3 regions of the Dyella terrae genome follow, and region 3 is predicted to be linked to each of the others. Evidence: riboswitches for the same ligand, from Rfam matches in the RefSeq annotation. Region 3 holds a riboswitch; each other region holds the start of a gene.

Region 1 (10,456 bases), 1.8 Mb from region 3:
ATCATGGTGGATACGCCGCGCTGCAACTGGAAGGCCGGCAGCGCCGGAACCTCCGGGGGTAGATAGTCGTTGGAGGTGCCTTCGCCGCGGATGGCGGCGATCGGCAACACCAGGTCGCCGATGGCGTTCTTCTTCTTGAGCCCCCCCCGCATTTACCCAGGAAGACTGCAGCCTTGGGATGGATGGCGCTCAGCAGATCCATCACGGTCGCCGCATTGGGGCTGCCCATGCCGAAATTGATCAGGGTGATGCCGTCGGCGGTGGCGTTGGGCATGGGACGGTCCCGCCCCTGCACTTCCACCCCATGCCATTCGGCGAAGAGGTCCACGTAGTGTCCGAAATTCGTCAGCAGAATATGCTGGCCGAACTGCTCCACAGGCGTGCCGGTATAGCGCGGCAGCCAGTTGGAGACGATCTCCTGCTTGTCCTTCATTGAGACCCCATGAGGTCAGCGCAACAAAAGGCTTTGTTGCGCGTTACCGGCGACGCCACGCCGGCACGATGCCAGATATGTCTTCCCATAATAGCGGGTGAGCGACTTGTTCTGGATGGGTTTGACGACAAATTCCGGATCGGGACCGGTCATGCACCACCGTGACCCACGTCTACCGCCATCCCTTCGGGCCGGTGCGCCAACGACATGGACAACAACGAAGTCATCCGCGAGTACGAGCCACACCTTACTTATATGTCTATCCATATGGACTGCTGTTTGCGAGGTCATTGGTTGCATCGGTAACTGCCTGGGGGGTCTCGCATCAAGCGCAAAGCCACCCCGTCGAACCAACCAACGTTTGCCGGAGAGAGCCAAGGTGCCCAATAAGATCCGTCGACCCGCGCGAGGCGGTGCCCCTTCTAAACCACGGAAGCACATCTCTGGCGGCACCTCCCCAGCCCAATCGCGATTTCCATGGCGCGGCGAAACCCATGGCATCATGAGCCAAGGGGTGGGGTCGGCACGTGCAGGGGTGCGTGTTATGTTGCCCTTGCTCGTTACCGGACTGGGGAGTCTTCAATATGCGGATGGGTCTGGCCATCGATGCAGCCTGTGATTTGCCACAGGCATTCCTGCAAGAACACAACATCGCGGTGATGCCCATCACCATCCATGTCGACGACGAAGTCTTCATGGACAACCGCAACCAGGTCGAGCTGCACCGCTTCCTGGATCGCAACCTTGGTAACCGGAGCCATTCGGCCGAGACCATCCCCTGCTCCGTCGAAGACGTGCAAAAGCTATTCCTTGAGAAACTGGTGCTCGAGCAGGATTGTGTGTTCTGCCTCACCATCACCGCCACGCGCAGCGCCATCAATGAGCATGTGATCAAGGCGAGCTTTGCGGTACTCAAGCACTACCGAGAAGTGCGCGAGAAGAACAACCTCTCGGGTCCGTTCCTGATGCGCGTCATCGATACCCGCACACTCTTTGCGGGTTCAGGGCCGGCTATCGTCGAAGCCACGCGCCTGATCCAGGCGGGCGAACAACCCGCAGCCATCCGCGAACGCCTCACCTATGTAGCCAACAACTCGTACGGCTACATGCTGCCGCGTGACCTCTACTACCTGCGTGCCCGCGCCAAGAAGAAAGGCGACCGCAGCGTGGGCCTGCTCAGCGCCATGCTTGGCTCAGCGCTGGACATCAAGCCGTTGCTGCGCGGCTATCGCGGCGAAACAGGCCCGGTCGGTAAGGTGCGTGGCTTCGAGCACGGTGCGGAAACACTCTTCAACTACGCCGCGCAACGCGTCCACGCCGGCCTGTTGGTGCCCGCGGTATGCGTGAGCTACGGCGGCGATCTGGCTGAACTGGCCAAGCTGCCCGGTTATGCAGAATTGCGCACGGCGTGCGAAGAGTGCGGCGTGGATTTGATGGAAGCGCCGATGAGTATCACCGGCATGGTCAATGTGGGCGAAGGTGCGGTGACGCTCGGCTTCGCCGCTGAAGAACACGTCGCCGAGTTCTGAGACTGCCGGGAGGATAGGCATGATCCGCCTGTGCTTTCTCGCTTCGCTCCTGCTGCTGAGCCTGCCCGCGGTCGCGGGCACGGCCTACCAATGCACTGACGCCAGCGGCAAGGTGTCGTTCCAGGACAAGCCCTGCCAAAGTCAGCAGCGCCAACAAGTGCTGCAACTAAACGACACCCCAGCCTACACGCCCGCCCGGCCCGAGACCGTCCCTGCGCCCGAAACCGACATGGCACCTCCGCCACCACTACCGCCACCGCCGATCGAGTCGTCGTTGCCCGTTCTATATGCATGTGTACGCGCAACCGACGGCAAGACGTATACCAGCGAGAATGGTGATCCCCAGCCCTATCAGGTGCCCTACGGCATTCTCGGCGCCGCGCAACTGCCTCTTTCGCAGGCCTATGGTGGACCAGGCGCCGCCGGCGCATCCGCTCCCGAGCTCAACCGCGGACGCGTTACGCCCGGACTCATCGCCAACTACTACGTCTGGGTACAGGACCAGTGCCGCCCATTGACGCGAGCCGAAACCTGCCGCTCCCTACGTGATGCGTACGACGACATCGAGAGCAAGCTCAGGCGCGCATTCAAGAGTGATCAGCCTCCGTTGGAGCAGCGCGAGCAGGAGTTGCGCGGGCAACTTCGCGGCTGTTGATTCACGACTGCTCACTTTTTGCGCAATGTCATGCAAGTCTATGCTGCACAAGGCCAATGACGGCTTGTCCACAGGCTTGCCACCAGGGTTTCCCCAAACGCTGTGGAAAACGCAGTCACACGAGCTGCTGCAGATCTGCGCATGATGATGAAAGCTTTGCTACGACATGGACTTGCATCGCCTATCCACAGGCTTACCCAGGTCCCATCCACATTTACTGTGGAAAAGGCCGCGCCAAGCCTGGCGCAAAAATGCGCACGAAGATGAAAATCTCGTACCGGCGCGCACTTACGTCAACTGTCCACAGGCTTGCCCATAGGCCATCCACACAAGCTGTGGAAATCCACGCGTCAGCACTGCTGCAAAAGTACGCACGATGGTAAAAATCTCGCGCTGTCACGCACTTGCGTCGACTATCCACAGGCTTGCCAAGAGGCCATCCACATTCGTTGTGGAAAACCATCGGCCGCTGTCGATCTTTTGCGCATGATGATGAAACTTCAACCGTGGCGTGCACTTGCGCGGTCTATCCACAGGCTCGCCATGAGCCCATCCACATTCGCTGTGGAAAACGCGCGATCAGCGCCAGATTGTCTCGCCTTTTCGCCGCGTGACTAAGCCCACGCGGACGGCGAGTCAGAACCCGTAGTTGAGAAAACCCCCATCCACCGCCAGCACCTGGCCGGTGACATAGCTCGCCGCGGGCAGACAGAGAAAAGCGATGGCTGCGGCTACTTCCTCCGGCTCGCCAATGCGGCGCAGCGGCGTGCGGTCGAGTACTTCATCGAGGTACTCGTCGTCGGCAAGCGCCGGCTCGGAACGCTGCGTGCGGATATACCAGGGCGCTACCGCGTTGACACGGATGCCATCGGCCGCCCATTCCACCGCCAGATTGCGGGTGAGCTGATGGAGGGCGGCCTTGGTCATGCCATAGGGCGATCCCGTGCGCACATGCGTCACGCCTGAGACGGAACCCACATTCACGATGGCTGCGTTGGCGTGCTGCACGAGCTGCGGGTGCGCCAACCGGCACATCTCGAAGGCCGAGAACAGATTCTGCTCGAAGATCGCCCGGTACTCGTCCTCGTGATACGCCAGCGTCGGCGCGGGACGGTTGCCACCAGCGTTGTTCACCAGCAGGGAAAGCGGCGCACCGAGATCGGCGACCCAGTCGAACACGGCGAGGCGATCTTCCTGTTGTCCCAGGTCTGCACCGAACGCCAACACCTCGATGCCGGGGAAGTCGTCCAGCAACTCCACACGCACCTGTTCCAGGTAATCAGCATCGCGTGCCACCAGCAGCAGGTTGGCGCCGAGGCCGGCCAGCTCACGGGCAGTGGCGTAACCGATGCCCTTGCTGGCACCGGTGATCAGGGCGGTGTGTCCTTGCAGCTGCCAGGCATCGATGCGTGCGTTCATGCGTCGAGCTTAGAGCCTGTACACGTTCTGCGCCAAGCATGGCCCGCTACCATGCAGGTGTGACCTTCCACCGGAGAGGCCTTTCATGAAACGACTAGTCCCCCCTGCTTTGCCTGCTCTCCCTGACCGCCTGCTCCGGCAAAGCGCCCGCACCGGAGTCCGCTCCTGCCGCCGCCAGTACCGCGCGCGTCGCGACGCCGTGGGACGACATGAAGAAGGACGAGCAACGCGCGGCGGATGTGCAGAAGACCGTGGACGAACAGGCGAAGAAGCAGCAGCAACAGATAGAGGCAGCACAGCAGTAAATGTTCGGCACTTGGCAAATGGACGTCTGGACGTGCATCGTGTCCGGCATGAACGCCCATCACGACGAACTTGCCAACGCGCCACTGCTTGACATCGACGATGCCAGCGTGATGCGCGGTGACCGATTGATCCTCGATCGCTTCAGCCTACGCATTGGCGCTGGCCAGCACACCGCCATCCTCGGTGCCAACGGCGCGGGGAAGTCCACGCTGGTGCGCTTGATCACGCGCGAGCTGTACCCGCTCGCGCGGGAAGACGGCCGCGCTCCGGTGCGTGTATTCGGCCGCGATCGTTGGCATGTTTCCGATCTACGCGGGCTGCTCGGTATTGTGTCGCCCTCCCTGCAACACGACTGCACCACCGACGCGACGCTCGAAGTCTCCGAAGCCGTGCTGTCCAGCTTCTTCGCCGCGCAACGGCTGGGGCTCGACCATTACGTCACGCGGACCATGCGCGAGCGAGCGAACGAAGCACTGCATCAAGCCGGCGCCACGCATCTACTTGGGCGCACCATGGCCAGCCTGTCCACCGGTGAGGCGAGGCGTGTGCTCATTGCTCGCGCACTGGTGCATCAACCACGCGCCTTGCTGCTCGACGAACCCTGCGCGGGCCTGGACATGGCGAGCCGCCGGCGTTTCCTGGAGAACCTGCGCGGCCTTGCGCGTCAGGGCACCACGCTGCTGCTGGTGACGCACCACGTAGAAGAGATTCTCCCCGAGATCCAGCAGGTCGCCCTGCTCCGTGACGGACGCCTGCACAAACAAGGTGCCAAGCACGACGTGCTCACCGGCGCTCTGCTTTCCGAAACTTTTGGCATGCCCGTGTGTGTGGAACGCCACGGCGACTATTACAGCGCAGCGATCGCATAGGGCCGTCTGGCCGTCCAATCCCCCGCGGAAATCGCTTGACGCGCCCTGGCGCGCGGGCGTACTTTTGCGCCGTTGGTGGTTTTCATCCTTTCATCGCGATGAAAGGATGAAATTAAAAGGGAAGCCGGTGCGGCCCGTAAGGGCCAATTCCGGCGCTGCCCCGCAGCGGTGTGTGGAAACGACCTTCGCCATAAGCACTGGCCCTTGGGGCCGGGAAGCGGCGAACAGTAGGCGAAGCATTGATCTGCTTCATGTCCACGAGCCCGAAGACCTGCCCCGGCCAGAAGGCTCGCCCTTCTGTCAGACCTGGAGCTTCCGAGGGGAAGCGGCCGGATGTCGCGCCGTGGCCCGCGCCCACGGCGTGCGCCTCCGTGCCCGCCCGCGGCTGTTCCGGTTCGCCCGAGGGGGCGAAGGTCGCTGGCGTGGAAGTCGATGCTGTCCGCATCGCTTTGGCGCAGTTCCTTCGTTCCTCATTCATCACGAATCGAGGACACGCAAACATGACTACCGTTACCAACCTGGGCTTCCCCCGCATTGGCCCGCGGCGCGAGCTCAAGCATGCACTGGAGTCCTACTGGCGCGGCGAAACCACGTCGCAGCAGTTGGAAGAAGCTGCTTCGGCACTCAGGCAAAAGCACTGGACATTGCAGCGGGACGCCGGCGCCGACGTCGTTCCCTGCAACGACTTCTCGCTGTACGACCACGTGCTCGACACTGCCTTCCTGCTCGATGCCATTCCCGAGCGCTATCGCTCCCTGGTCGAGCGCGATGCGCACGCCGGCTACTTCGCGCTCGCGCGAGGATGGCAGCGCGACGGCATCGACCTGCATGCGCTGGAAATGACCAAATGGTTCGACACCAATTATCACTATCTGGTGCCGGAGCTCCACGCGGAACAGAGCTTCCGCCTTCGCGGCGATAAGCCAGTCGCGGAGTATCTGGAAGCCCGCGCGCAAGGCCTGGATGCTCGCCCCGTCCTGCTGGGACCGGTGAGCTTCCTGCTGCTCTCCAAGGCCGTGGATGGCAGCGATCGCCTTGCACTGCTGGAGCGCTTGCTGCCTGTCTATGCGGAACTGTTGGCGAAGCTCAAGCAGGCCGGCGCCGAATGGGTACAGATCGACGAGCCCTGCCTGGTGCTGGATCAGGATGGCGACGATCACGCGGCCTACCGTTCGGCGTACCACGCCCTGGCCACCGTGGAGCGCCCGAAATTACTGCTGGCGACGTACTTCGGTCCGCTCGGCGAGAATCTGCCTCTGGCTGCAGAGCTGCCGGTCGACGGCCTGCATATCGATCTCGTTCGCGCACCCGAGCAGCTCGATGCCGTGCTCGACGCACTGGGCGAGGAAAAGATCATCTCGCTCGGCCTCGTCGACGGACGCAACGTGTGGCGCGCCGACCTGGATCGCGCACTCCGCACATTCCGCCGTGCTCACGACCGCTTCGGTAAACGCGTGCAGATTGCACCGTCGTGTTCACTGCTACACGTACCGGTTGATGCCTCCGTTGAAAACGCGCTGCCCGCGGACCTCAAGTCATGGCTTGCCTTCGCGACGCAGAAGATCGGCGAACTTCGAGTACTGGCCGATGCTGTGAAGGGGCTAGTGCGCGCCTACACCACGCTGGACACCGCCCGCGAGCAACAGCTGGCCCGCCAGCAGTCCGAACGCGTGCATCGCGCCGCCGTGGCGGAGCGTGTGGCGGCCATCGACGCGGCCGACTTGTCGCGTCGTTCTCCGCATGCCGCGCGCAAGGCAGCGCAACAGCAGCACCTGCATCTCCCGCTGTTCCCCACCACGACCATCGGCTCGTTCCCGCAGACGCATGAGGTGCGCGAAGCCCGCGCTCAATTCAAGTCCCGCAAGCTTTCCATCGAGGAATACGAGGCCTTCCTCGAAGCCGAAACCGAGCGCTGCGTACGTTTCCAGGAAGACATCGGCCTGGACGTGCTCGTGCACGGCGAGTTCGAACGCAATGACATGGTGGAGTACTTCGGCGAGCAACTGGACGGCTTTGCCTTCACCAAGCTCGGCTGGGTGCAGAGCTACGGCTCACGCTGCGTAAAGCCGCCGATCATCTACGGCGACGTGCAACGACCAGCACCGATGACTGTCCGCTGGTCGCGCTATGCACAGTCGCTCACCAAGCGTGCAATGAAGGGCATGCTCACTGGCCCAGTGACGGTGCTGCAATGGTCATTCGTGCGCGATGACCAGCCGCGCTCCACCACCTGCCGCCAGATTGCCCTCGCGCTGCGCGACGAAGTACTCGACCTCGAGGCCGCCGGTATCCACGTCATCCAGATCGACGAACCGGCACTGCGCGAAGGCCTGCCCCTGCGCCGCAAGGATTGGAGTGAGTACCTCGCCTGGGCAGTGGAAAGCTTCCGCCTTACCGCATCAGGCGTGGAGGATGCCACGCAGATCCATACCCACATGTGCTACTCCGAGTTCAACGACATCATCGAAGCCGTGGCCGCCATGGACGCCGACGTGATCTCCATCGAGACATCGCGCTCGCGCATGGAGCTGCTCGATGCCTTCGTGCGGTTCCGTTATCCCAACGACATCGGCCCGGGCGTCTACGACATCCATTCGCCGCGAGTACCGAATGTCGAAGAAATGACTGAGCTCTTGCAGAAGGCCGCCGACGTGCTCAAGCCGGAACAGCTATGGGTGAACCCGGACTGCGGACTGAAAACCCGCGGCTGGACCGAAGTGCGTGCCGCCCTGGTCGCCATGGTGGCGTCGGCACGGCGCATGCGTGAACTGGCCGCTGTCGAGGCATAAAAAATCCGCCGCTGGAAACCAGCGGCGGCTCGATGTATCCGAATCTCGTCGCGCGGTAGCGCGACGAGATTCAACGGCTCAACGTGGCGAGCAGAAGCAGTAGGCGTAAACGTTCGGGCGCCCCGCCTGTGCGGTGCGCAACAGCTTCAGTTCCGGCGCCATCGTGTTGATGTGGGCAACCCACGACGGCAACTGCACGCCGTACGACTGCGCCATCTGCACCATCGCATCGTTGTTGAGGCCGATCAGGAACTGTGCGAAGCCACCCATCGGCTCTTCCACGTAACGCACCGGTGCGTCCTTACCAAGCTTGGCGCGCTGCGAAGCGTCGGCAATGGCTTCACCGATACCACCAAGCTGATCGACGAGACCGCGATCCAGCGCCTGCTGGCCGGTCCACACGCGCCCCTGCGCAATGGCATCAATGGCGTCGTACGGCTTGCCGCGTGCCTTGGCTACGTTGCCGACGAAATCGCGATAGCCCTTCTCGATGGTGGCCTGGATCACGGTGCCCACCTTGGGATCGAGCGGACGCGTGATATCGAACGCACCCGCCAGCGGGCTGGTGCCCACGCCGTCGCTCTTCACGCCCAGCTTATCCAGCGTGCCGGGCACCGTCATAATCATGCCGAAGATGCCGATGGAGCCGGTGATGGTGTTGGGCTCGGCGTAGATGCGATCGGCGTTCATCGAGATCCAGTAGCCGCCGCTGGCCGCAACGTTACCCATCGACACCACAACCGGAATGCCGGCCTCGCGGGTCAGCGCCACTTCGCGGCGGATCTGCTCGGCGGCATACACCTCGCCACCCGGCGAGTTCACGCGCAGCACCAATGCTTTGGTGCGTTTGTCTTCGCGCGCGGCGCGGATCAGCTCGGCCGTAGAATCGCCACCCACCGTGCCCTGCGGCTGCTTGCCACCGGTGATTTCGCCTTCGGCCACCACCACGGAAACGCCCGGTGTCTGCGTGGCGTCTTCGGAAATCGTGCCTTCATATTGCGACAGCGATACCTGGCGGAAGCCCTCGCCCTTCTTGCCGGCAGGCACGCCTTCCTTGCGCATCATGGCGTTCACTTCGGCCGGCGTCGCCACACCATCGACCAGGTGCTGCTCCAGCGAGAGCTGGCCGAGATCACCCTTGGCGTTGGCGATCGTCTCCGGCAGCGTGTCGATATCCGTACGCAGCGTGGCCGGATCCAGCTTGCGCAGCTTGGCCACCTCGTTGATATAGCTATCCCACAGGCCGCCCATCCAGAAACTGTCGGCCTCTTTAGCTTCGGACGAGGCGTGGTCGAGGATGTACGGCTCAGCGGCGCTCTTGAACTGGCCGACGCGGAACAGGTGCACGTCCACACCGAGCTTGTCGAGCAGATCCTTGTAGAACAAGCGGTAGTTGGCCAGGCCCGTAATCATCACCCCGCCCTGCGGATCGACCAGCACACGGTCGGCATGCGCGGCGAGGTAGTACTGGCCCTGGTCAAGGCTCGGCGCCCACACGACCACCGGCTTGCCGGCAGCGCGGAAGCGGTCGAGTGCTGCACCCACTTCGCGCAATGCGGCAAAGCCGCCACCCTGCAACTCGCCCGGCTCCAGCAGGATGCGCGTAATGCGCGCGTCCTTGGCCGCGCCATCGATGGCGCCGACTAGGTCACGCAGTTGGATCTGCTTGGGCGGGTTGCCCGACAGACTGGCCAGCGCGCGCTGCATCGGGTCGATGCTGTACTGCTCGACCAGATCGCCCTTGGGCTTGATGACCAGCACACTGTCGCTCTGAATGACGTGCTCAGCGCGAGTGCCGGCAAAGCCGACAATCAGCACCAGCAGGAACAGAAACAGGAAGGCGAAGAAGATCAGGTTGAGAAGGGTCAACCTGACGATGTTGATACCGCGTCCAAGAACGCAGAGAAAGGCCCAAAAGCCGTTCGTACGGGGCTCCGCCATGCGAGGTTCCTCAGGATGTCCACAACAGCGTAGCTGTTCGTGTGGTGAAGGTCATGTGGTACGAACCGCACATACCCGTCATCTTTACCCGTTCCCGCGTTGGGATTGGACGTAAGGCACCGAACAACCTTAGGGGGTACGGCGCCAGCGTTCGCGGGACGTGTTGCGGTACAAGCGGGTAAACAGCAGGATGGCCGCCATGGTCAGGCCGGCGATCAGGCCGATCCACATGCCCCGCGCGCCCATGTCATGGCGGAACGCCAGCCACCAGCCCACCGGCATACCGACGCCCCAGTAGGCGAACAGGGTGATCACCATCGGCACCCGCGTGTCCTTGAGGCCGCGCAGTGCACCGTTGGAGGTGACCTGGATGCCGTCCGAAAACTGGAACAACCCGGCCAGCACCATCAGCTGCGCAGCCAGCGCGATCACCCCGGCATCATGTGTGTACGCACTCGCCAGCACGTGCGGCAGGGTCAGCATGACCGTTGAGGAAACGGTCTGCACGCACAGCG
Region 2 (10,456 bases), 1.5 Mb from region 3:
ACGCCGCCTATTACCTCTCGGATCCGTTCCAGCAAGCGTACTTCGAGATGCACAACAAGACGTTGGCCGGCCAACAGCAGATCGAAGCGCGCTGGAAGCGCGGTGTGCATGCCGTGTCGGGAGGCGATTGCGAGGTAGGCGAACGCCTTTATTGCTTCGGCAACCTCGGCTGGGCGGTGGGCCAGCTCTACACGGATACGTATTTCCCCGCCGCGTCCAAAGTGAAGATCGAGCAACTCGTCGGCAACCTGAAGGCGGCCTACCACGTACGCATCGAGAAACTCGACTGGATGGGCCCGGAAACACGCAAGGAAGCGCTGAAGAAGCTCGACACCTACACCATCAAGGTCGGCTACCCCGACCATCCGCGTGATTACACCGACGTCGCCATCCAAGGCGACGACCTAGCCGGCAACGTGCTGCGCGCGGCGCAAGCCGACTGGTCGTTCTACGTGAATCGTCTGGACAAGCCGGTCGACCGCAGCGACTGGAGCATGACGCCACAGACCAACGATGCCTATAACGGTACGCTGCGCGACATCGTCTTTCCTGCCGCCATCCTGCAGCCGCCGATCTTCGATCCCAACGCCGACCCCGCCATCAACTATGGCGCCATCGGCGGCTTCATTGGTCACGAGCTCACGCACGGCTTCGACGACGAAGGCCGCAAGATCGACGCCAGCGGTGCGCTGCGCGACTGGTGGACGCCCGCCGATGCAAAGGCCTTCGAGGAACGCGCGAAGAAACTCGGTGCGCAGTACGACGCTTTCGAGCCGCTGCCCGGCGTGCACATCAACGGCAACCTGTCCATGGGCGAGAACATCGCCGACCTCGGTGGACTCACCCTCGCGCTCGACGCCTACCATGCCTCGCTGCATGGCAAGCCCGCACCGGTGATCGACGGCCTTACCGGCGACCAGCGCGTGTTCCTGGGCTGGGCGCAGGCGTGGCGCGGCAAACTCACCGACGACGCCATCCGCCGCCAGGTGACCAGCGACCCGCACTCGCCGCGAGCATTCCGCGTCAACGGACCGGTGCGCAACATCGATGCGTGGTATCAGGCGTTCGACGTGCAGTCGGGCGACAAGCTGTACCTCGATCCGAAGGATCGGGTGCGGATTTGGTAACTACTACCTAGCGACGGCGCTCGACAGCCACTAACGGTGAGCTGACGGCCAGGCGATGCGGTTGCTCAGCGATTTGACGCAACCGCCGTTCCGTGTCGCGCCCGCCCGTACGACGCCATCACCATCGGCGTCGTCATCATCGTGGTGACAATGGCCATCACTAGCAGGATGGTGAACATCGCGGTGTTGATGACGCCTGCATCAAGGCCAACCTTGATGACGATCAACTCCATCATCCCGCGCGCATTCATCAGCGAGCCGATGGTGAAGCTGTCGCGCCAGCTCTGCCCGGCGATGCGCGCTCCCGCCGTGCCACCCAGTAGCTTGCCCAGCACGGCAACAGCCAGCACCAGCAGCAACGCCACACCTGCGCCACCCGTGAGCACTTGTGCACTGGTGCTCAGGCCCGCCAGCACGAAGAACACCGGCACCAGCGTCGCCACTGTCACGTGCTCCACGCGCTCGATCAGCTTGTGCAGCAGGCGGTCGTCGCGCGGCAGGCACACGCCGAACAGGAAGGCACCGAACACGGCGTGCAAGTTGAGCCATTCGGTGATGGCTGCGCAACCAAAGGCCCCCGCCAGAAGGAAGGCGAGCACAGCGGCGTTCGCATTGCCTTCCGGGGCGTGACGCGCCAGCAACCGCGCGCATAGCGGGCGCAGCACGAACCACGTCAGCGCAAGTAGCAGCACCAGACCCATCACGGTGCGCCAGAACGGTGCCCAGTCACCATGCGCGCTGATCAATGCCACCACACAGGCCAGCATGATCCACGCAAGCACATCGACCACGGCGGCCGCGGCAATACCCAATCGCCCCGGCAGACTGTCGGTGAGGCCGCGCTCCTTCACGATGCGCGCCATGACCGGCAACGCGGTGATGGCGCAGGCAGTAGCGAAGAACAGCGCGAAGGCCGTCTTGGTAATGCCTGGCGGCGCGTAGTTCGCATACAGCAGCGGCGCGATACCCAGGGCGAGCGCCATCGGCAGCACGACCGAGATGCCGCCGATCCATGCGGCCGGCCGCAGCAAACCGCCGCGCGCACTGGCCGGCACGCGCAACTCCGCGCCCACCACCACCATGAAAAGGACCAGGCCCAGCGTACTCAGGCTCTGCAGGTTGCCCAGGCTGTCCGCCGGAAACAGTCGCTGCTGCCACGTGGGCGCGATGGCGCCGAACACGATAGGGCCAAGCGCCAGCCCCGCCAGCATCTCGCCCACCACAGCCGGCTGACCGAAGCGACGGGCAATCGTCGCGACCAGACGCGCGGCCACGATGATCACTACGAGCTGGATGAGCAGAAGCGGATGACCCATGAACATCTTCCGGAGGGAGTGCGGTGTCGTCAAACAAGCGCCACAGAGTGCACTGAGAGCCTGAGTCCCGCAACGCAGAATATTGCGACGCAAGTCGCCTGCACGACATCCCGCCAAGTTCCCATAGACTCGGGCCGTGCAAAGGGGAATACGTATGACTTCTAAAGCAGGAATGTGGCTGCTGGCTCTGTTTGCGACCACGGTGTCTATGACCACGGTACGCGCCGAGGACGGCTATTTCGTCAATCAGCGGAAGGAGGCCAGCATGCTGGTGACCGGCGTGGTCAATCTCAATCCCGATGGCTCTGTGCGGGACTACACGCTGGACCGCCCGGAGAGGCTGCCCGCCGAGGCTGGCGACGTAATCAAGCAGAACGTTGCGCGCTGGAAATTCCAGTTCGCCTCTCCGGTATCAACCGTCATCTCTGAAAAGATGACGCTGCGCCTGGTCGCACGCATGATTGACGACCAGCACGCGTCGGTACGCCTCGTCGGCACCAGTTTCGATGACGTGCAGGTTCCGGAAGACGAACGCATCGCGCACAAGGATCAGCCACGGATCGAGTACCCCAGGCAGGCCATCCAGGAGCGCTTCTGGGGAACGGTATATGTCCTGGTCCGCGTCGGCAGGGACGGATCAGTGCAGGAAGCGACCGCCGAGCAGGTCAACCTGGGTGCCTTTGCCCCGGCCGCCGACATGGCCCGCTATCGCAATTACCTTGCCGATGCTGCCGTGAAGGGCGTGAGGCAATCGACCTATGTCGTGCCCACGCAGGGCAAATCGGCGGGACGGCCCTTCTGGTTGGTGCGCATCCCGGTCAACTTCGTGCCCGTGGGAGAGCGGCCGACCGACGACTACGGCGTGTGGCGGGTCTATGTCCCGGGTCCCCGTATGAGCATCCCCTGGCTCGAGCACACTCAACTCGCTTCGGACGCGCCAGACACGGTTCCCACTGGCGGGCTACACACGCTGGGCGATCAACCGCAACTGGCGCCCGAATCCAGCGGCAGCTAAGAACCCGGTCAGGACCTCTGTGTCACCCACCCGCGTGCTGTGCGGGTGCCTGCGGGACGGCTGGAGGTCGGCAGCCCCTGCCTGCCCAGCCGGGGTCAAGTCGTCTGCGGGTGAGCTCACGCGAGCTTCGGGCCAGTCCCCTCCGACGCGAAAATTTCCTCGCATTTCCTAACTCCGCCCCCCCTCCTGAAGTTTTCCGGCTTATCCACGCTCAATCCACAATCTATTGGGTTGACCGGCCCGAGGTAGCCCGATATGTTGTGCCTCGTCGGTGCCAATCTCAGACCTATGGTCGGACTGGTTTAAAAGGGAATCCGGTGGAAATCCGGGACTGCCCCGCAGCGGTAAGTGGAAACGAAAGCCAACAACGCACTGGCCCTCAGCGGCTGGGAAGCGGGAGCGAGTAGGCGGGTCGAAAGACCCATGTCCACGAGTCCGAAGACCTGCCGACAGCCGTGGCCACGCACCACGGTGAAGGGTGACGGCTTCCGCGGGGAAGTGCGTCGATGCGCGGGGCGCCTGCCCTGCCGCTCGACCGTCCGCGAGACTTCACCTTCATTTACTCAGCCCTGCGCGCGCGAGCAGGCAGTTGATGACCAAGCTTGGAGCGAAGTCGCCATGCAACCTATTGATACCACTGGCCGCGAGCGTGAAGACGAGCGCGCCGACGCCCCCGTTTTCTCTGCCGACACCGTTGTGGCCGAAGCGCCGCGCACGGATACCCCCTTTGCCCTGACCCCACCCCACAACCCCGGCCAGATGCGCGTGACCAAGCGCAACGGCCGCCAGGAAGTGGTGGACGTGAACAAGATCGTCCGCGCCGTTACCCGTAGCGCGGAAGGTCTGCATGCGGTCGACCCGATGCGCGTGGCGCTCAAGACCATCGGCGGCTTGTACGACGGCGCCACCACGCTGGAACTGGATCAGCTGTCCATCCGCACCTCGGCCGCCCTCACCGCCGAGGAACCCGAGTACGGCCAGCTCGCCGCGCGCCTGCTGGGCGCGTTTGTCGACAAGGAAGTGAGCGGCCAGGAAATCCAGAGCTTCTCGCAGTCCATCGCGCGCGGCTCGGAACTGGGCATCCTCAACGAACGCCTGCGCGACTTCGTTTCCGCCAATTCGCGCAAGCTCAACGACGCGATCGATCCGCTCGCCACGCGCCGCTTCGAATACTTCGGCCTGCGCACCGTCTATGACCGCTACCTGCTGCGCCATCCGCAGCTGCGCAAGGTCATCGAGACGCCGCAGCACTTCTTCATGCGCATTGCCTGTGCGCTGGGCGGCAACGAGATCGGCGAGACGCTGGAGCTGTATCGCCTGCTGTCCTCGCTGGAATACATCGCCAGCTCGCCGACGCTGTTCAACGCAGGCACCGCACACGAACAGCTCAGCTCGTGCTTCCTGCTCGACTCGCCGGCCGACTCTCTGGAATCGATCTACGAGAAGTACGGCGACGTGGCCAAGCTCAGCAAGTTCGCTGGCGGTATCGGCCTGGCCTACTCGCGCGTGCGTTCGCGCGGCTCGCTGATCAAGGGCACCAACGGCCACTCCAACGGCCTGGTGCCGTGGCTGAAGACGCTGGACGCCTCTGTGGCGGCGGTGAACCAGGGCGGCAAGCGCAAGGGCGCTGCCTGCGTGTACCTGGAGCCGTGGCACGGCGATATCGAAGAGTTCCTCGAGCTGCGCGACAACACGGGCGACGATGCCCGCCGCACGCACAACCTCAACCTGGCCAACTGGATCCCGGACGAGTTCATGCGCCGCGTGGAAACCGACGGCGAGTGGTCGCTGTTCGATCCCAAGGTCGTGCCGCACTTTGTCGACAGCTGGGGCGAGACGTTCGAAAAGGCCTACCGTGAAGCGGAGGCCGCCGGCCTCGCCACCAAGAAGGTCAAGGCGCGCGAACTGTACGCCCGCATGCTGCGCACACTGGCGCAGACCGGCAACGGTTGGATGACCTTCAAAGACCGCAGCAACGCCACCAGCAACCAGACGGCGAAGCCGGAAAACGTCATCCACCTGTCGAACCTGTGCACTGAAATCCTGGAAGTCACTAATGCTGATGAAACGGCAGTGTGCAACCTGGGTTCGGTGAACCTGTCGCGCCACGTGGTGGATGGCCAGTTCGATTTCGACAAGCTCGCCGCCACGGTGCGTACCGCCGTTCGCCAGCTGGATCGCGTGATCGATCTGAACTTCTACCCGATCGACACCGCCAAGGTCGCCAACAACAAGTGGCGCCCGGTCGGCCTGGGCGTGATGGGCATGCAGGACGTGTTCTTCAAGCTGCGTCTGCCGTTCGATTCGGCTGAAGCGTTGATGCTTTCCACGCGCATCGCCGAAGAGATCTATTACAACGCGCTGTGGCAGTCGAACGAGCTGGCCGCGGAGAACGGTGCGCACCCAGGCTTTGCCGAAAGCCGCGCGGCCAACGGTGAGCTGCAGTTCGACTATTGGTCGAATGCCACGCCGACCGACAAGGCGCGCTGGGACGAACTTCGTGAGTCGATCAAGGACAAGGGCCTGCGCAACTCGCTGCTGATCGCCATCGCACCGACGGCGACCATCGCGTCGATTGCCGGTTGCTACGAGTGCATCGAGCCGCAGGTGAGCAACCTGTTCAAGCGCGAAACGCTGTCGGGCGACTTCCTCGTAGTGAACCGCTACCTGGTGGAAGAGCTGAAGACGCTGGGCCTGTGGACCGCCGACGTGCGCGACGCCATCAAGCTGGCCGAAGGTTCCATCCAGGGCATCAGTGCGATTCCGGAGCGCCTGCGCACCATCTACCGCACCGTGTGGGAACTGCCGCAGAAGGCGTTGATCGATCTGGGCGCCGCGCGCGGTGCGTACATCGACCAGAGCCAGTCGCTGAACCTGTTCATGGAAAACCCGAACATCGGGCAGCTCAGCTCCATGTACATGTACGCGTGGAAGTCCGGCATCAAGACCACGTACTACTTGCGTTCGCGCCCGGCCACCAAGATCGCCAAGACCACGGTCTCGGCTGCACCGGTCGCGAAGCCGGCGCCTGTCGCAGATCAGGAAGAGGCCACGGCAGCCGTGTTCTGCTCGCTGGAGAACCCGGAGTATTGCGAGGCTTGTCAGTAACCCTCATCGTCATTCCCGCGAAGGCGGGAATCCAGTGACTTTTCGGCCATGCCAAAGACGCTGGATTCCTGCCCTTCCTGGAGTGGCGGTCAAGCGCAGATGTCGTCGTAGAGGTCGCGCCAGCAAGAATTGGATTGTTCGATGAGTTTTATCTTCCAGCTGCGCATCCATTTCTTGAGGGTTTTTTCGCGAACAATGGCTGCTTCCATGGTGTCGTGCGCTTCGTACCAGACCAGTTGATGGACCTGATGACGTTGAGTAAAGCCTTCAACGACATCGTTGCGGTGTTGCCAAATGCGGCCAGCAAGATTGGAAGTCACACCCGTGTACAACGTACCGTTTCGTTGGCTGGCAAGGATGTAAACGCAAGGCTGTCGTTCGCTCATGGTGGCCGTTCCTTTGGATCACGGACCGAGCTTGCAGCAAAGAACACCCCATTTCGACCGTCATCCCCGCGAAGGCGGGGGTCCAGCGGCTTCCTCTGACACGTTTCGGCGGAATAAAGAGAAGTCACTGGATTCCCGCCTTCGCGGGAATGACGAGCAAAAAGAACTAAAGACGCGCCGCTCTATCCGCGCGACAACAACGAGGCACATCATGTCCACCCAGAACATTCTCGATCCCGGCTTTGAACTCACCCTGCGCCCCATGCGCTATCCCGAGTTCTACGAGATGTACCGCAACGCGATCAAGAACACCTGGACGGTCGAGGAAGTGGATTTCTCGCTGGACACGACGGACCTCAAGTCCAAGATGTCCGACGCGGACCGCCACCTGATCCATCGCCTCGTGGCCTTCTTCGCCACCGGTGACACCATCGTGGCGAACAACCTGGTGCTGAACCTGTATCAGCACATCAATGCGCCCGAAGCGCGCATGTATCTGTCGCGCCAGCTGTACGAAGAAGCGCTGCACGTGCAGTTCTACCTCACCCTGCTGGACACCTATATTCCCGATCCGACCGAGCGCAACAAGGCGTTCGACGCGATCCAGAACATCCCGTCGATCCGTCAGAAGGGCGAGTTCTGCTTCAAGTGGATCGATTCCATCCAGGGCCTGCAGAAGCTGGAAACGCGCGAGCACCGCCGCCAGTTCCTGCTGAACCTGATCTGCTTCGCCGCGTGCATCGAGGGCCTGTTCTTCTTCGCTGCGTTCGCCTACGTGTACTTCCTGCGCTCGCGCGGCCTGCTGCACGGTTTGGCCTCGGGCACCAACTGGGTGTTCCGCGACGAGAGCTGCCACATGGCGTTCGCGTTCGACGTGGTGCGCACGGTGCGCGCCGAAGAGCCGGACCTGTTCGACGACCAGATGCGCACGCAGATCGAAGAGATGCTGGAAGACGCCATCGCCTGCGAAACCCAGTTCGCCGAGGATGTGCTTTCTGGTGGCGTGGCTGGCCTCTCGGTGAAGGATATGCGGCAGTATCTGGAGTACTGCGCGGACCAGCGCTTGGTGCAGCTTGATCTGCCGAAGAAGTATGGTGCGAAGAACCCATTCGACTTTATGGATCTGCAGGATGTGCAGGAAGTGACGAACTTCTTCGAGCGTCGGGTTTCGGCTTATCAGGTGGGTGTGCAGGGTGATGTGGCGTTTGATATGTCGTTCTGATGTGAGGGGCGTTGTCGCTTAGTTATCGCGTTGCGGCAATCTGGCCGCCTACGCCGCGGGCGTTTCGCCCTCCTACCGGAGGCCGAGTCACTTTTCTTTGCTTGCCCGAAGAAAAGTAACCCGAAGAAAGGGCACCCCCACTTGGCGCTGGCCGGCTATGCCGGCCAGTTCGTGAGGGGTGGCCGGGCTTTTCGACAGGGCTCCTGCCCTGGCGAAAAGGGATCGGCATCCGTGCCGATCCCCTGCGGGCCTTCTCGTCCACCCCTCACCGCCGCACAGGGGGCCCGAAAGGTCACAAGCTCAAAGCTGACGGCTCGTGCAGCTTTGCTGCACATCGCAGGGATGACGGCATGGGCGAAACGGCGGGGCTAGATTGAGCCCTCTCCCCAAAGGGGAGAGGGAGAAAGAGCAACATCACTTACTCGCCGACACACTCCCAAGATTCACAAAAGGCACCGCACTACTCCCCGTATACGTCGGCAAATGCCCATCCCATTTCTCAATCGCCGACATCTGCACAATGTTCGGGTTGGACCGCAACGCCTCACCCTTCAGTTCGATGGCTTTCGCCTCCGCCTCCGCAATGGTGATCTGAGCCTGCGCACGGCCCTGCGCTTCAGCCTCCACCTTTTCCGCTTCAGCCCTCGCCTGCGCCACTTCGTTCTGGCGTTGCTCCGCCATCTGCGTCGCCTGGATCTTGGCGTTGATCGACTGCACCACGTTTTCCGGCAGGCGTAGCTCGCCAACCCAGTAGATCTTTTCCACGTCGATGCCAACGGCAGCGACTTCGTCACTCACGTCCTTCTGCACGGCTTCGATCAGGTTGGCTTTGCCCTTGCCATACACCGACTCGATGTCCAGGCTTGATGCTTCCTTTACCAACGCGTCGCGGATCATGTTGCGCAGATAGACGTCCGTGATCTCGTCGATACCCTTGCGGTACTTCTGGAAGATCAGCGTTACCTTCGACGGATCGATGTGATACGTGATGCCCACGTCCGCATTCACCGTCAGGCCTTGCGAGGTCTGGAAGCTGATCGACTCGTCGGTGGGTCGGCCTTCGGTCGGCGAACGGGTGAAGGTGTACGTCTGGGTGAAAGTGGGGAAGGTGTACATCTCATAACCCCAGCCGACCCAGTAACGGCCAGGCGGCAGCTCCTGCAGCGAATCCTTGCCATCGCCGTACATCTGAAACTTCACACCGACATTGCCCGCCGGCACCTTGGAGCAGGAGGCCAGCAACAGGGCGGAGAGCGACAACATCAACAGGCGTTTCATGGTGATCATTCCTTGTGAGTGAAACCGCGGCGCAGCAGCAGGTAGCCCCACGCCAACAGCAAGGCCAGCACGACCAGGCCTACGACCACGGCCAACGTGCTGGCGGCCGAGATCAGTTCCGGTCCGATGAGACCGACGTACAGCAGCAGGCAGAACACGAACGGCCAAAGCCGTCGCGCCGGCCAATCGACAAGCGTCTTCATGGTTTTCCCCGTGTGTGATGAATCGTTCGGCGAGCGCCGTCCGGATGCGTGTTCGCGACCGATCGCCAACGGCGCGTTGAACGTGCCGCCATCGAGCGATGCGCGAAGGAAAAGGAGAGGTTGCTAACCCGTCAAAAGAAGTCGTCGACGAATGTGGCGGAACAGGTCAGCGGTATGTGGCGAGGTGACCGTCATATCAGCGCACTCCAGGCGCGCTATCGGATGAGGACGGCGCGCACTCTACGCCGATTATTGTGCATTGCAACAAGTCAGCACTGACGCAAATCCCTCCCGATCGGCCTATTGACTACAGCTGTAGTCAAGGCGTAGCGTGACTACAGCTGTAGTCATCAGGATCATGATCATGGGCAAGCCTTCCATCGGTGATCAGGAGCTCTCGATCCTGCAGTACATCGCCGAACACAACGACGCATCGGTCGGCGAGGTGGCGGCCGGTTTCGGCGAGCCACGCGGCCTCGCGCGCTCCACCGTGCTGACCATGATGGAACGCTTGCGTAGCAAGTCGTACCTGCGTCGCAAGCAGGTGCAGGGTATGTACCGCTACAGCCCGGCTACCGGTCCCGGTGAAGTCATGCGCAGTGCTGTCGGCCAATTCGTGGAGAAGACGCTCAGCGGTTCGGTGTCGCCATTCGTTGCGTGGATGTCCGAACGCGCCGAGGTGAGCGACCGCGAACTCGCCGAACTGGAAGCACTGGTGCACCAGCTGCAAACACGACGCAAGGACACCTGACATGATCGCCTTCGCTCCCCTCGCCCAGGAAGTGGTTGCACGACTTGCGT
Region 3 (10,456 bases):
TGCCCCGACGCCGGTGCAGACACCAGCAATGCCGGACACGAGACGCTTTGGCCGCTCATCGATGACTCCTGATCGTTACCCACTCGACACGCCCGGACGGCGCGTCAGAGCTCAATGCCCTTCTGTGCCTTGATGCCCGCCTGGAACGCGTGCTTTACCACGCGCATTTCCGTCACTGTATCAGCCAGTTCGACCAGCGCGTCCGGCGCGCCACGCCCGGTGATCACTACGTGCTGCTGCGGTGGCCTCGCCCGCAACGCATCGCATACTTTCGCCACATCGACGTAGCCTTTCACCAGCGCGATATTGAGCTCGTCGAGCAGCACGAAGTCGTACGAGGGATCAGCGAGCATCCCTGCCGCCACGGCCCAGGCCGCTTCCGCCGCCTGGATGTCGCGCGCCTTGTCCTGCGTTTCCCACGTATAGCCTTCGCCCATCACGTGGTAATCGAGCTCCTCCGGGAAGCGACGAAAGAACGCTTCTTCGCCGGTGGAAAAGCTGCCCTTGATGAACTGCACTACGCCGCAACGGAAGCCGTGCCCCAGCGAACGCGCCAGCATGCCAAAGCCAGATGAACTCTTGCCCTTGCCGTTGCCCGTGTTCACTACCAACACGCCGCGTTCGATGGTGGCGCGGGCGATCTTGCGATCCACCAGCTCCTTCTTCCGCTGCATGCGCTCGCGGTGGCGCTCTTCTGGGGTCGATGCGTCGTGGTGCTCGTTCATATCTTTGCGTTCCCGTGTTCAGAGGAAGACGACGCGAGCCGCTCGATCAGCGCATGCAGCACCAGCGCCACAGCCACGTAAATGAGGGTGGTACGCACGAACAGCGGCCCCCACAGCCACAAGCGCGACACGTATTCGGTCATGTGCGGCTGCGCATAGCGGCCGCCCAGCCAATAGAACGAGCCGTTGGAGATGGCAAACGACAACACGGCAGCGACAAGCGATACGCCGAATGCACCCAGTAGCGACAGCATGCGTCGATCCATGTGTGGTGCGTACCAACGGCCTGCGTACCACAGCACCGCGTACGCCAACGGCAGGAACGAGTAAGCGAGAGTGATGCAGAAATCACTCACTCCCGCGAAGCTGATGGACACCCAGTCCAGCGCGACCGCAAGCAGCACCATCACCACGAAGGTCCAGTGGTGACGCAAGTACAGACCACCGAGAAAGAATACCGCCATCGACGCATCGGGCAGGTGCAGCACATCGCCGAAGTGCTTGAAGCGGGTGGCGATCATCACCGCCATCAGCACCAGCCAGAGCGCGTTGAAACGGGAAACCGACAGTGCTTTCACGGAAGCTCTCCTGATCGATGCATCGTGGAACAGCACCGGGCCCCATGCGGGGCCCGGTGTCAAGGCTTACTGCGCAGGCTGATAACGCAGGGTCAACATGTAGTTACGACCCGGCTGGTTGAAGTACCAGGCGGTCTCGTAGTTCTTGGCGAACGCATTATTGAGCGCCAGCTGTAGCTTGAAGTCCCGAGAGATGGCGTAGGCCACGCGCAGATTGGTGATCGCATAGGCGCCCAGCGGGTGCTGGTTGGCCAGATCGTCGTAACGGCGACCCGACACGAACCAGGTACCACCCACGCTGAAATCGCCGAAGGTGCGATCAATATCGACATTACCCGTCTGGCGCGCACGGCGCGGCAACAGGTTGCCTTCGTAGGCCGTGGATTCATCACGCGGATCCAGCCAAGTGGCCGTACCCGTCACCAGCCAGCCGGCGACATGGCCGCTCACCAGGCCTTCCGCGCCACGGATACGTGCTTTGTCCACGTTGGCTGCCGCCTGGGTAGCAGCGTCGTAGGTGATGAGATTGTTCACGTTGTTGCGGAACGCATTCAACGACCAGTAACCCCAGCCGTAGCTACCGCGCAGACCGAGCTCAATGTTGTGCGCCGTTTCCGGCTTGAGGTCCGGGTTGCCGTAATACGGGTAGTACAGGTCATTGAAGGTCGGCGCCTTGAACGCCGTGCCGTAGCTGGCGGTGAGGCGCAGGGTCTGGGTGAAGTCCCAACCCCACAGCAGGCTGCCGGTGTTCTTGCTGCCGAACTGACTGTTGTCGTCGTGGCGCACGCTGGCCTGCACCGACTGGCTGCCGAAGGTCTGCTGCCACTGCGCGAACACGCCGCGGTTGATGCGGCTGTCGATTGGAGCCTGCGTGAATGGGTTGATGTAACCCGCCGTGCTGTCCACCTGATCGCGCTGCCAGTCGAAGCCCGTGCTGAGCAGGCCGCCCCAGAAGCCAATGTCCGCCTGCGCTGTGCCGAGGTCGCGATGCGTGTCGAAGCGACTGACGTACGCACCCTGGAGATAATCCTTCTCGAAATCGTCGCTGGTGCCGAGGCTGAGCGTCAGCTTGACGTTGCTGGCCGGGCGATAGTGCACGCGGCCACCCACCACCTGCGTGGCGCTCTTGTCGGAGTCGGTGTAATTGCCGTCATACCAATTGTGACCTTCGCTGCGGAACAGGCGCACGTCCGCATCCCACTGCTCATCGAACTTGTAACCACCCTGCAGAGTCAGCGCGGTATTGCGATAGCCGTCCTTGTCCGGCTGGTCGGCGAAGCACGCAGCGCCCACTTCGGCCGCACCGATACGGCACGAATTGATGCCGTGGGTCTGGTCGTGCGACACCTCCAGCGAATACCAGCCATCGCCGCTCTTACCAGCGAAACCCGCCGAACCGTTGAGGTCACGGTAGCTGCCTATGCCCAGGCTGAAGGACGGCACGAAAGCACCTTCCGGGCGACGGGTGAAGATCTGGATCACGCCGCCGATCGCTTCCGAGCCGTAAAGACTGGAGAACGGGCCGCGCACGATTTCGATGCGCTCGATCTGATCGACTGGAATGTCCTGCAGCGCCGCCTGGCCCAGTGTGGCCGAGCCGATCTTGACGCCGTCGATCATCACCAGCACGTGGTCCGCCTCGGTACCACGCAGGAACGCACTGGTGGACTTGCCCGGGCCACCGTTGTTGGCGATCTGCATGCCCGGCGTACCGCGCAGCAAGTCGCCCAGCGACGCCGGCTGCAGACGCTCGATATCGGCGCGATCAATCACAGTGACGGCCGACAGTGTCTGGTTTTGGGTCTGTTCGGTGCGCGTAGCGGTGACAACGACGCCGTCCAGGTTGGTCGTGTCGTCAGCGAACGCAGGAAAAATGACGCTCAACAGCGCCGTCGCCAGCACGGAACGACGGATCGTGGAAATTCGGATGGCCAAAACACAGCTCCTCAACCGCGCCTGCCCGCGCGGATTGCATGAAAAAAAGAGCAGGCGGAAGAAGGCTAGGCACCCGTGCAGCATGCACGGCTCCCCAACATGGCCCACCGCCAGTCTGGTCATACCTCGAGGCCGGTCTCCGGGCTCGCGGGTGAAGACATGTGTCTTCCAGAACGACGCCTTCCCATGCGCTCGGCACAGTGGCTTCCTGTCGCTCCGTCGATCCCCTGGATCGCACTCGCCTACCGTTGCGGGGGCAGCTCCGGAATAGGCACTTTGGCGCCGCACCGGATTCCCGTTTCAACTATCGGCTGGTTGGCCGATGGTCACCTCAGGCGGGGCGAATGGTAGCAGACGGGGGAAGGTGGGGACTGTGCTGGAGGTTGGTGGTGTTGTCGCTGGTCTTCGGATGGGGGGGATGGATGGCTGTGGCATTGCGGGATGGGGGAGCTGGAGCTGGTCTCGCTGCGTTGTTGAGGTCGTCGCTTGGGCAGGCTGGGAGTGCGCATAGCGCCTCAGTTCTGCTCCCTCTCCCTTTTGGGGTGAGGGGTGGGTGCTCGCTTCGACGTTTCGTTTATGCCGTCATCCCTGCGAAGGCAGGGATCCAGTGTCGTCAGTGGTCGGCTGTCGCCTCGTGCGTAACCGCGATCTGGCCGCTTACGCAGCGGGCGTTTCGATCGTCTGCCGAGGACGCGAAGCTAGTCCCGTGGGACGCTCGAGTCACTTTTCTTTGTTGGCCCAAAGAAAAGTAACCCAAAGAAATGGCCTGACAGGCCAACGCCCGCAGCATGTCGACGGGATAAGCCCGAACGCGTGGGCGCGCTTCGCAACGCACCGTCGCGGAGAGGACTTAAAGCAGGCTTCGCTACGCTTCCCGACCGCTATGGAGAACTCGCCACGTAACGGCATCGTCTTTCTCTTCTGCCTTGGCTTTCAGCACTAGAACAGGCGCAACGCGACCTGCGAGTGCGATGTGCAGCTCCGCTGCACGAGCCTTCGGCTCGGCGCTTTTGACCTTCGGGCCCCCTGTGCGGCGGTGAGGGGTGGACGAGAAGGCCCGCAGGGGGGATCGGCACGGATGCCGATCCCTTTTCGCCAGGGCAGGAGGCCCTGTCGAAAAGCCCGGCCACCCCTCACGGACTGGCCGGCTTCACCGGCCAGCGCCAAGTGGGGGTGCCCTTTCTTCGGGTTACTTTTCTTTGGGCAAGCAAAGAAAAGTGACTCGGCCTCCGGTAGGAGGGCGAAAGCCCGCCGCAGGCGAGCCAGGTCGCGACAACCAAGCGATACAGAAACTGGATCCCGGCCTGCGCCGGGATGACGATTTCATCGAAACCATAAGGCGGGCACCCAACCCTCTCCCCGAAGGGGAGAGGGAGCAGAGTCTCGCGAGATCGACACCAACCCAGAAAAAGAAAACGCCCGCCCTGCATCCACAGAACGGGCGCCATGTTTAAACCCCAACGTTACTGCTTGCGGAACGTCAAATGCCCCTGCTCCGCATCCACCACAATCGTCGCACCAGCAACAAACTTCCCTTCCAGAATCTCCCTCGCCAGCGGATTCTCCAACTGCTGCTGGATCGCCCGCTTCAACGGACGTGCACCGTACACAGGATCGAAGCCCACATTGGCCAGCACGTCCAGCGCCTTCTCGCTGATCTCCATGCGCAGCTCGCGCTCAGCCAAGCGCTTCTCCAGGTAGGTGAGCTGGATCAGGGCGATCTTGCGGATCTGTTTCTTCTCCAGCGGGCGGAACACCACCAACTCGTCGAGGCGATTGATGAACTCCGGACGGAAGTGCGCTTGCACCACGCCCAACACCGCCGCCTTCATCTGCAGGTAATCGGCTTCCGAATCGCCCGAGTGCTCCTGGATCATCTGCGAGCCAAGGTTCGAGGTCATCACGATCACGGTGTTGCGGAAGTCCACCGTGCGCCCCTGGCCGTCGGTAAGCCGGCCGTCGTCGAGCACTTGCAGCAGGATATTGAATACGTCCGGGTGCGCTTTCTCCACCTCGTCCAGCAGGATCACGCTGTACGGACGGCGACGCACCGCCTCAGTGAGGTAGCCGCCCTCCTCGTAACCCACGTAGCCCGGAGGTGCGCCGATCAGGCGGCTCACGGAATGCTTCTCCATAAACTCACTCATGTCGATGCGCACCATCGCATCCTGCGTGTCGAACATGAATTCGGCGAGCGCCTTGCATAGCTCCGTCTTACCCACGCCGGTGGGGCCGAGGAACAGGAACGAGCCGTTGGGACGATTGGGATCGGACAGGCCCGCACGCGCACGACGGATCGCATCGGACACCGCACGCACCGCTTCGTCCTGACCGACCACGCGCTTGTGCAGCGCGTCTTCCATGTGCAGCAGCTTGTCGCGCTCGCCTTCCAGCATCTTATTGACGGGAATGCCTGTCCAGCGCGACACCACCTCGGCAATTTCTTCCTCGGTGACGCGATCCTGCACGAGTTTGAAGTCCTGCTTCTCGGCGGCCTGCGCGGCGGCGAGCTGCTTCTCCAGTTCCGGCAGCTTGCCGTACTGGATCTCACTCATCTTGGCGTAGTCCTGGTGACGCTGCGCGGATTCCAGCTCCACGCGGGCGGCCTCGATCTGCTCCTTTACCTTGGTCGCGCCCTGCAGCGCAGCCTTTTCGGACTTCCAGATCTCGTTGAGGTCGGAGAACTCCCGCTCCAGTTTCTGGATGTCCGTATCGAGATCGGCAAGGCGCTTCTTCGACGCGTCGTCGGTTTCCTTCTTCAGCATTTCGCGCTGGATCTTCAGCTGGATCAGGCGGCGCTCCAGGCGGTCAAGCTCTTCGGGCTTGGAGTCGATCTCCATGCGGATGCGTGACGCCGCCTCGTCCATCAGGTCGATGGCCTTGTCCGGCAGCTGGCGATCAGGGATGTAGCGATTGGACAGCGTGGCCGCGGCAACGATGGCAGGATCGGTGATCTCCACGCCGTGGTGCACGGCGTAGCGCTCCTTCAGGCCGCGCAGAATGGCGATAGTGTCTTCCACGCTGGGCTCGCCCACGTAGACCTTCTGGAAGCGGCGCTCCAGCGCGGCGTCCTTCTCGATGTACTTGCGGTATTCGTCGAGCGTGGTGGCGCCAATGCAATGCAGTTCACCACGCGCGAGCGCAGGCTTGAGCATGTTGCCTGCATCCATCGCACCATCGGCCTTGCCCGCACCAACCATGGTGTGCAGCTCGTCGATGAACAGGATGATCTGGCCTTCGCTCTTGGATAGATCGTTGAGCACCGCCTTGAGGCGTTCCTCGAATTCACCACGGAACTTGGCGCCAGCGATCAGCGCGCCCATATCGAGTGCCAGCACGCGACGATCGCGCAGGCCTTCGGGTACCTCGCCCTTGATGATGCGCTGCGCCAGCCCTTCGACAATCGCTGTCTTGCCCACGCCCGGCTCGCCGATCAGCACGGGGTTGTTCTTGGTGCGACGCTGCAGCACCTGAATCGTGCGGCGGATTTCCTCGTCGCGACCAATCACCGGATCGAGCTTGCCGCTCTCCGCGCGCGCTGTCAGGTCGACGCAGTATTTCTCCAGCGCCTGACGCTGGTCTTCGGCGTTTTCGCTCTGCACTTTTTCGCCACCTCGAATCTTCTCGATGGCGGTCTCGACGTTTGCCTTGGTCGCGCCAGCGGCCTTGAGCGCGGCGCCTAGCTCGCCCTTGTCTTCCACCGCCGCCAACACGAACAGTTCGCTGGCAATGAACTGGTCGCCCCGCTGCTGCGCCAACTTGTCGGTAAGGTTGAGCAAACGCGTCAGCTCGTTGCCGACGTGCACATTGCCCTCCTGCCCGCTGACGCGCGGCAGGCGATCCACCATTTCGTTCACGCGCTGGCGTAGCGCTGGCACGTTGACGTGCGCCTGCGTCAGCAACGGTGCCGTTGAACCACCTTGCTGGTCGAGCAATGCGGCCATGACATGCACCGGTTCAAGCATGTTGTTGTCGCGTCCGACAGCAAGCGATTGGGCGTCGGCCAACGCCTGCTGAAAACGCGACGTGAGTTTGTCCATCCTCATGGGATTTCCCCTCGATCAATAGGATCTGGCGGCCCCGCCGCCACTGGGCAAAGAGATGCGGCTCGCCCGCGCATGATTCAAGCCACGTCAACGTCAGGTGTACGTCGTTTCTTCAGTCGTTGTTGGGCACATCCATAGCTTGCCTTCACATTCGCCTTGATAGGCTGCTGCACGTGCCATCCCTCGTGCCCTTAGCCGCCATGTCCGCCCAACCGCCCCTCCCGGCTCCGCCCCTGCCAGGCGTGGATGATCGCTGGGCATTGTTTCTCGATGTCGACGGTACGCTGCTCGACTTTGTCGACCATCCCGACCAGGTCTGCGTGCATTCGCGCCTGCGTGAACTCATCGAAGACCTCTACGGCGCGCTCGATGGCGCGCTGGCCTTGGTGAGCGGTCGCAGCCTGGACGATCTGGACGATCTGTTTGGCCATCCGCCCTGGGCCATGGCCGGCTTGCATGGCCTGGAACTGCGGGGCGCCGACGGTCGCTATCGCGGCGTGCACATTGGCGCCAGCCGTCGCTCGTTGGTGCGGGACATCGCCGGCACCGTTGCCGCTGCCCTGCCCGGCGTCATGATGGAAGACAAGGGCATGGCGGTCGCCCTGCATTGCCGCACGTCGCCGCAGTTGTTCGAACGTCTGCGTGAACAGGTGCAAGGCGTGCTGCCGTCGTTGGCCGGCTATGAAATGCAGCCGGGCAACATGGTGATCGAGCTGAAGCCCGAAGGCATGGACAAGGGTTCGGCCGTCGCCGCCCTGATGTCTGCGTGGCCGTTCCGCGAGCGCCAGCCCGTGTATGTCGGCGACGACCTGACGGATGAGCATGGTTTTGCCATGGCCAATCTCGAGGGCGGACTGAGCATTCGCGTGGGTTCCCGCGAACCGAGCCTTGCCCGCTATTCCCTGTCGGACCCCGCTGCTGCGCGGGCCTGGCTCTTCCGCGTGCTGCACGCGCTCAAGCATGGAGCACTCTCACATGCCCACTCCTCAGGAGGAAAGCACTGACACCCTGTCCAGTCTGGAACTGGGTGTCATCGGCAACGGCAGCGTTGCCGCGCTAATCGACGGGCGCGGTCGCATCGTCTGGTGTTGCCTGCCGCGCTTCGACGGCGACGCGAGCTTCTGCGCGCTGTTGTCGCCACAACGTGAAGGTGGCGACTGGACGATCGAGCTGGAAGATCTCGACCGCTCGGAGCAACACTACATGCCGAACACCGCCGTACTGGTGACACGCCTGTACGACCAACATGGTGCAGGCGTGGAGATCGTGGATTACATGCCCCGTTTTCGTTCGCGCGGGCGCTTCTACCATCCCGTGCTAGTGGCGCGCCGCGTAAGGCCTATCGGCGGTTCGCCGCGTATCCGCGTGCTGCTGCGACCGCTCTGCAAGTACGGCAGTGATGAGCCGCAGACAACATCCGGCAGCAACCACATCCGCTTCCTGCTCGATGGCGTCGTACAGCGCCTGACCAGCGATGTGGCGTCCATCATGATCGAACGCGGACTGCCATTCTTCCTGGAAAAGCCGGCGCATTTCGTCTTCGGCCCCGATGAAACCCTCACGCACAGCCCGGCGGATTTCATCCACCACACGCTGGAACGCACGCTGGCTTACTGGCGCGAATGGGTGCGCAACCTTTCGGTGCCCTACGAATGGCAGGAACCGATCATCCGCGCCGCCATCACGCTGAAGCTATGCCAGTACGAAGCGACCGGCGCCATCGTCGCCGCGCTCACCACCTCCATCCCCGAGTCGGCAGGTTCCGGGCGCAACTGGGACTACCGCTACTGCTGGCTCCGCGACGCCGCCTTCACCGTGCGTGCACTCAACCGGCTGGGTGCGACCCGCAGCATGGAGGAGTACATCCGCTACGTCTTCAACCTGGTCGCCTCCGACGGCGACAACGAAATCGGCCCCGTGTTCGGTATCACCTTCGAGCACGAACTGCCGGAAACCCAGGTCGACAGCCTGGCCGGCTATCGCGGCATGGGGCCGGTGCGCGTGGGCAACGACGCGTGGCGCCAACGCCAGAACGACGTTTACGGCTCAGTGGTACTCGCTTCGTCTCAGGTGTTCTTCGACCGCCGCCTGGAACACCCCGGCGACGAGCTCACCTTCCGCCGACTGGAGCGCATGGGCGAAATGGCACTGCGCGTGGCCGAAACGCCCGACGCAGGATTGTGGGAGTACCGCGGCCGCTCAGCCGTGCACACCTATTCCGCCGCCATGTGCTGGGCTGCGTGCGATCGCCTGGCGCACATCGCCACGGAGCTCGGCCTGGACGAGCGTGCCCGTCACTGGCACGACGAGGCAGTGGCGCTACATGCCCGGATCGAAGCGCGCACGTGGAACACCAAGCTCGGCACCTTTGTCGACGCCTACGACGGGGAGCATCTGGACGCGAGTCTGTTGCTACTGGCCGACATCGGCTTCATCGATGCGATGGACCCACGCTTTATCGCCACTGTGGACGCCATCGGCGAGGCGCTGGGGCGCGGCGACTACCTGTTCCGCTATATCGCGCCGGACGATTTCGGCGCGCCGGAGACGAGCTTCAACATCTGCACGTTCTGGTACATCGAGGCGCTCGCCGCCACGGGTCGCAAGGAGCGCGCCCGCGTCATGTTCGAACACATGCTTTCGCAACGAAACTCGCTAGGCCTGCTGTCGGAAGACATCGCACCGGCCAACGGCGAGCACTGGGGCAATTTCCCGCAAACCTATTCAATGGTGGGCCTGATCCAAGCCGCCATGCGCCTGTCGCGGCGCTGGGAGGACGCACTGTGAGGATGGCTGGAAAAGGAAACGGCGGCCAGGAACGACTGATCGTGGTTTCCAACCGTGTGGCACTGCCCGACCAGACCGCCACCGGAGGACTCGCCTCCGCCATGCGAGCAGCTCTGCAGGAACGCGGAGGATTGTGGTTTGGCTGGAGCGGCAAGATCGCCCGCCAGACCGCCGAAGAGGTGCACAAACAAAGGGATGGCCCGGTGGAGTACGCGACCATCGACCTTTCCCGCGCCGACCACGACGACTTCTACGACGGCTTCGCCAATCGCACGCTGTGGCCGCTGCTGCACTACCGACCCGATCTGGTGGACTACGACCGCAAGCATCTGGCCGGCTATCTGCGTGTCAACAATCTGTTCGCCGAACGGCTGATGCCATTGAT

What was found. A riboswitch is a leader RNA that binds a small molecule or an ion and turns the genes downstream of it on or off. The one in region 3 is predicted to bind cobalamin.
Region 1: linked by a shared signal. The riboswitch ahead of metE (5-methyltetrahydropteroyltriglutamate--homocysteine S-methyltransferase) and the one ahead of btuB (TonB-dependent vitamin B12 receptor) in region 3 are both predicted to bind cobalamin.
Region 2: linked by a shared signal. The riboswitch ahead of DYST_RS12615 (ribonucleoside-diphosphate reductase subunit alpha) and the one ahead of btuB (TonB-dependent vitamin B12 receptor) in region 3 are both predicted to bind cobalamin.

Annotation. Positions count from the first base shown of each region.
Region 1 is NZ_CP089414.1:2,567,825-2,578,280, forward strand. It holds partial or broken gene DYST_RS11115 (AMP nucleosidase) at 1-433, opposite strand, end outside; gene DYST_RS11120 (DegV family protein) at 1,018-1,962, shown strand; gene DYST_RS11125 (DUF4124 domain-containing protein) at 1,982-2,617, shown strand; gene DYST_RS11130 (SDR family oxidoreductase) at 3,254-4,036, opposite strand; gene DYST_RS11135 (ABC transporter ATP-binding protein) at 4,390-5,211, shown strand; cobalamin riboswitch at 5,271-5,504, shown strand; gene metE (5-methyltetrahydropteroyltriglutamate--homocysteine S-methyltransferase) at 5,712-8,000, shown strand; gene sppA (signal peptide peptidase SppA) at 8,079-9,941, opposite strand; gene DYST_RS11150 (MATE family efflux transporter) at 10,071-10,456, opposite strand, start outside.
Region 2 is NZ_CP089414.1:2,906,374-2,916,829, forward strand. It holds gene DYST_RS12600 (M13 family metallopeptidase) at 1-1,127, shown strand, start outside; gene DYST_RS12605 (cation:proton antiporter) at 1,193-2,443, opposite strand; gene DYST_RS12610 (energy transducer TonB) at 2,598-3,458, shown strand; cobalamin riboswitch at 3,711-3,923, shown strand; gene DYST_RS12615 (ribonucleoside-diphosphate reductase subunit alpha) at 4,077-6,566, shown strand; gene DYST_RS12620 (GIY-YIG nuclease family protein) at 6,656-6,952, opposite strand; gene DYST_RS12625 (ribonucleotide-diphosphate reductase subunit beta) at 7,164-8,174, shown strand; gene DYST_RS12630 (SPFH domain-containing protein) at 8,589-9,452, opposite strand; gene DYST_RS12635 (hypothetical protein) at 9,458-9,655, opposite strand; gene DYST_RS12640 (BlaI/MecI/CopY family transcriptional regulator) at 10,020-10,406, shown strand; gene DYST_RS12645 (M56 family metallopeptidase) at 10,408-10,456, shown strand, end outside.
Region 3 is NZ_CP089414.1:4,415,863-4,426,318, reverse strand. It holds gene DYST_RS19430 (cobyrinate a,c-diamide synthase) at 1-59, opposite strand, end outside; gene cobO (cob(I)yrinic acid a,c-diamide adenosyltransferase) at 105-725, opposite strand; gene DYST_RS19420 (hypothetical protein) at 722-1,303, opposite strand; gene btuB (TonB-dependent vitamin B12 receptor) at 1,370-3,322, opposite strand; cobalamin riboswitch at 3,352-3,587, opposite strand; gene clpB (ATP-dependent chaperone ClpB) at 4,702-7,284, opposite strand; gene otsB (trehalose-phosphatase) at 7,485-8,288, shown strand; gene DYST_RS19400 (glycoside hydrolase family 15 protein) at 8,260-10,071, shown strand; gene otsA (alpha,alpha-trehalose-phosphate synthase (UDP-forming)) at 10,074-10,456, shown strand, end outside.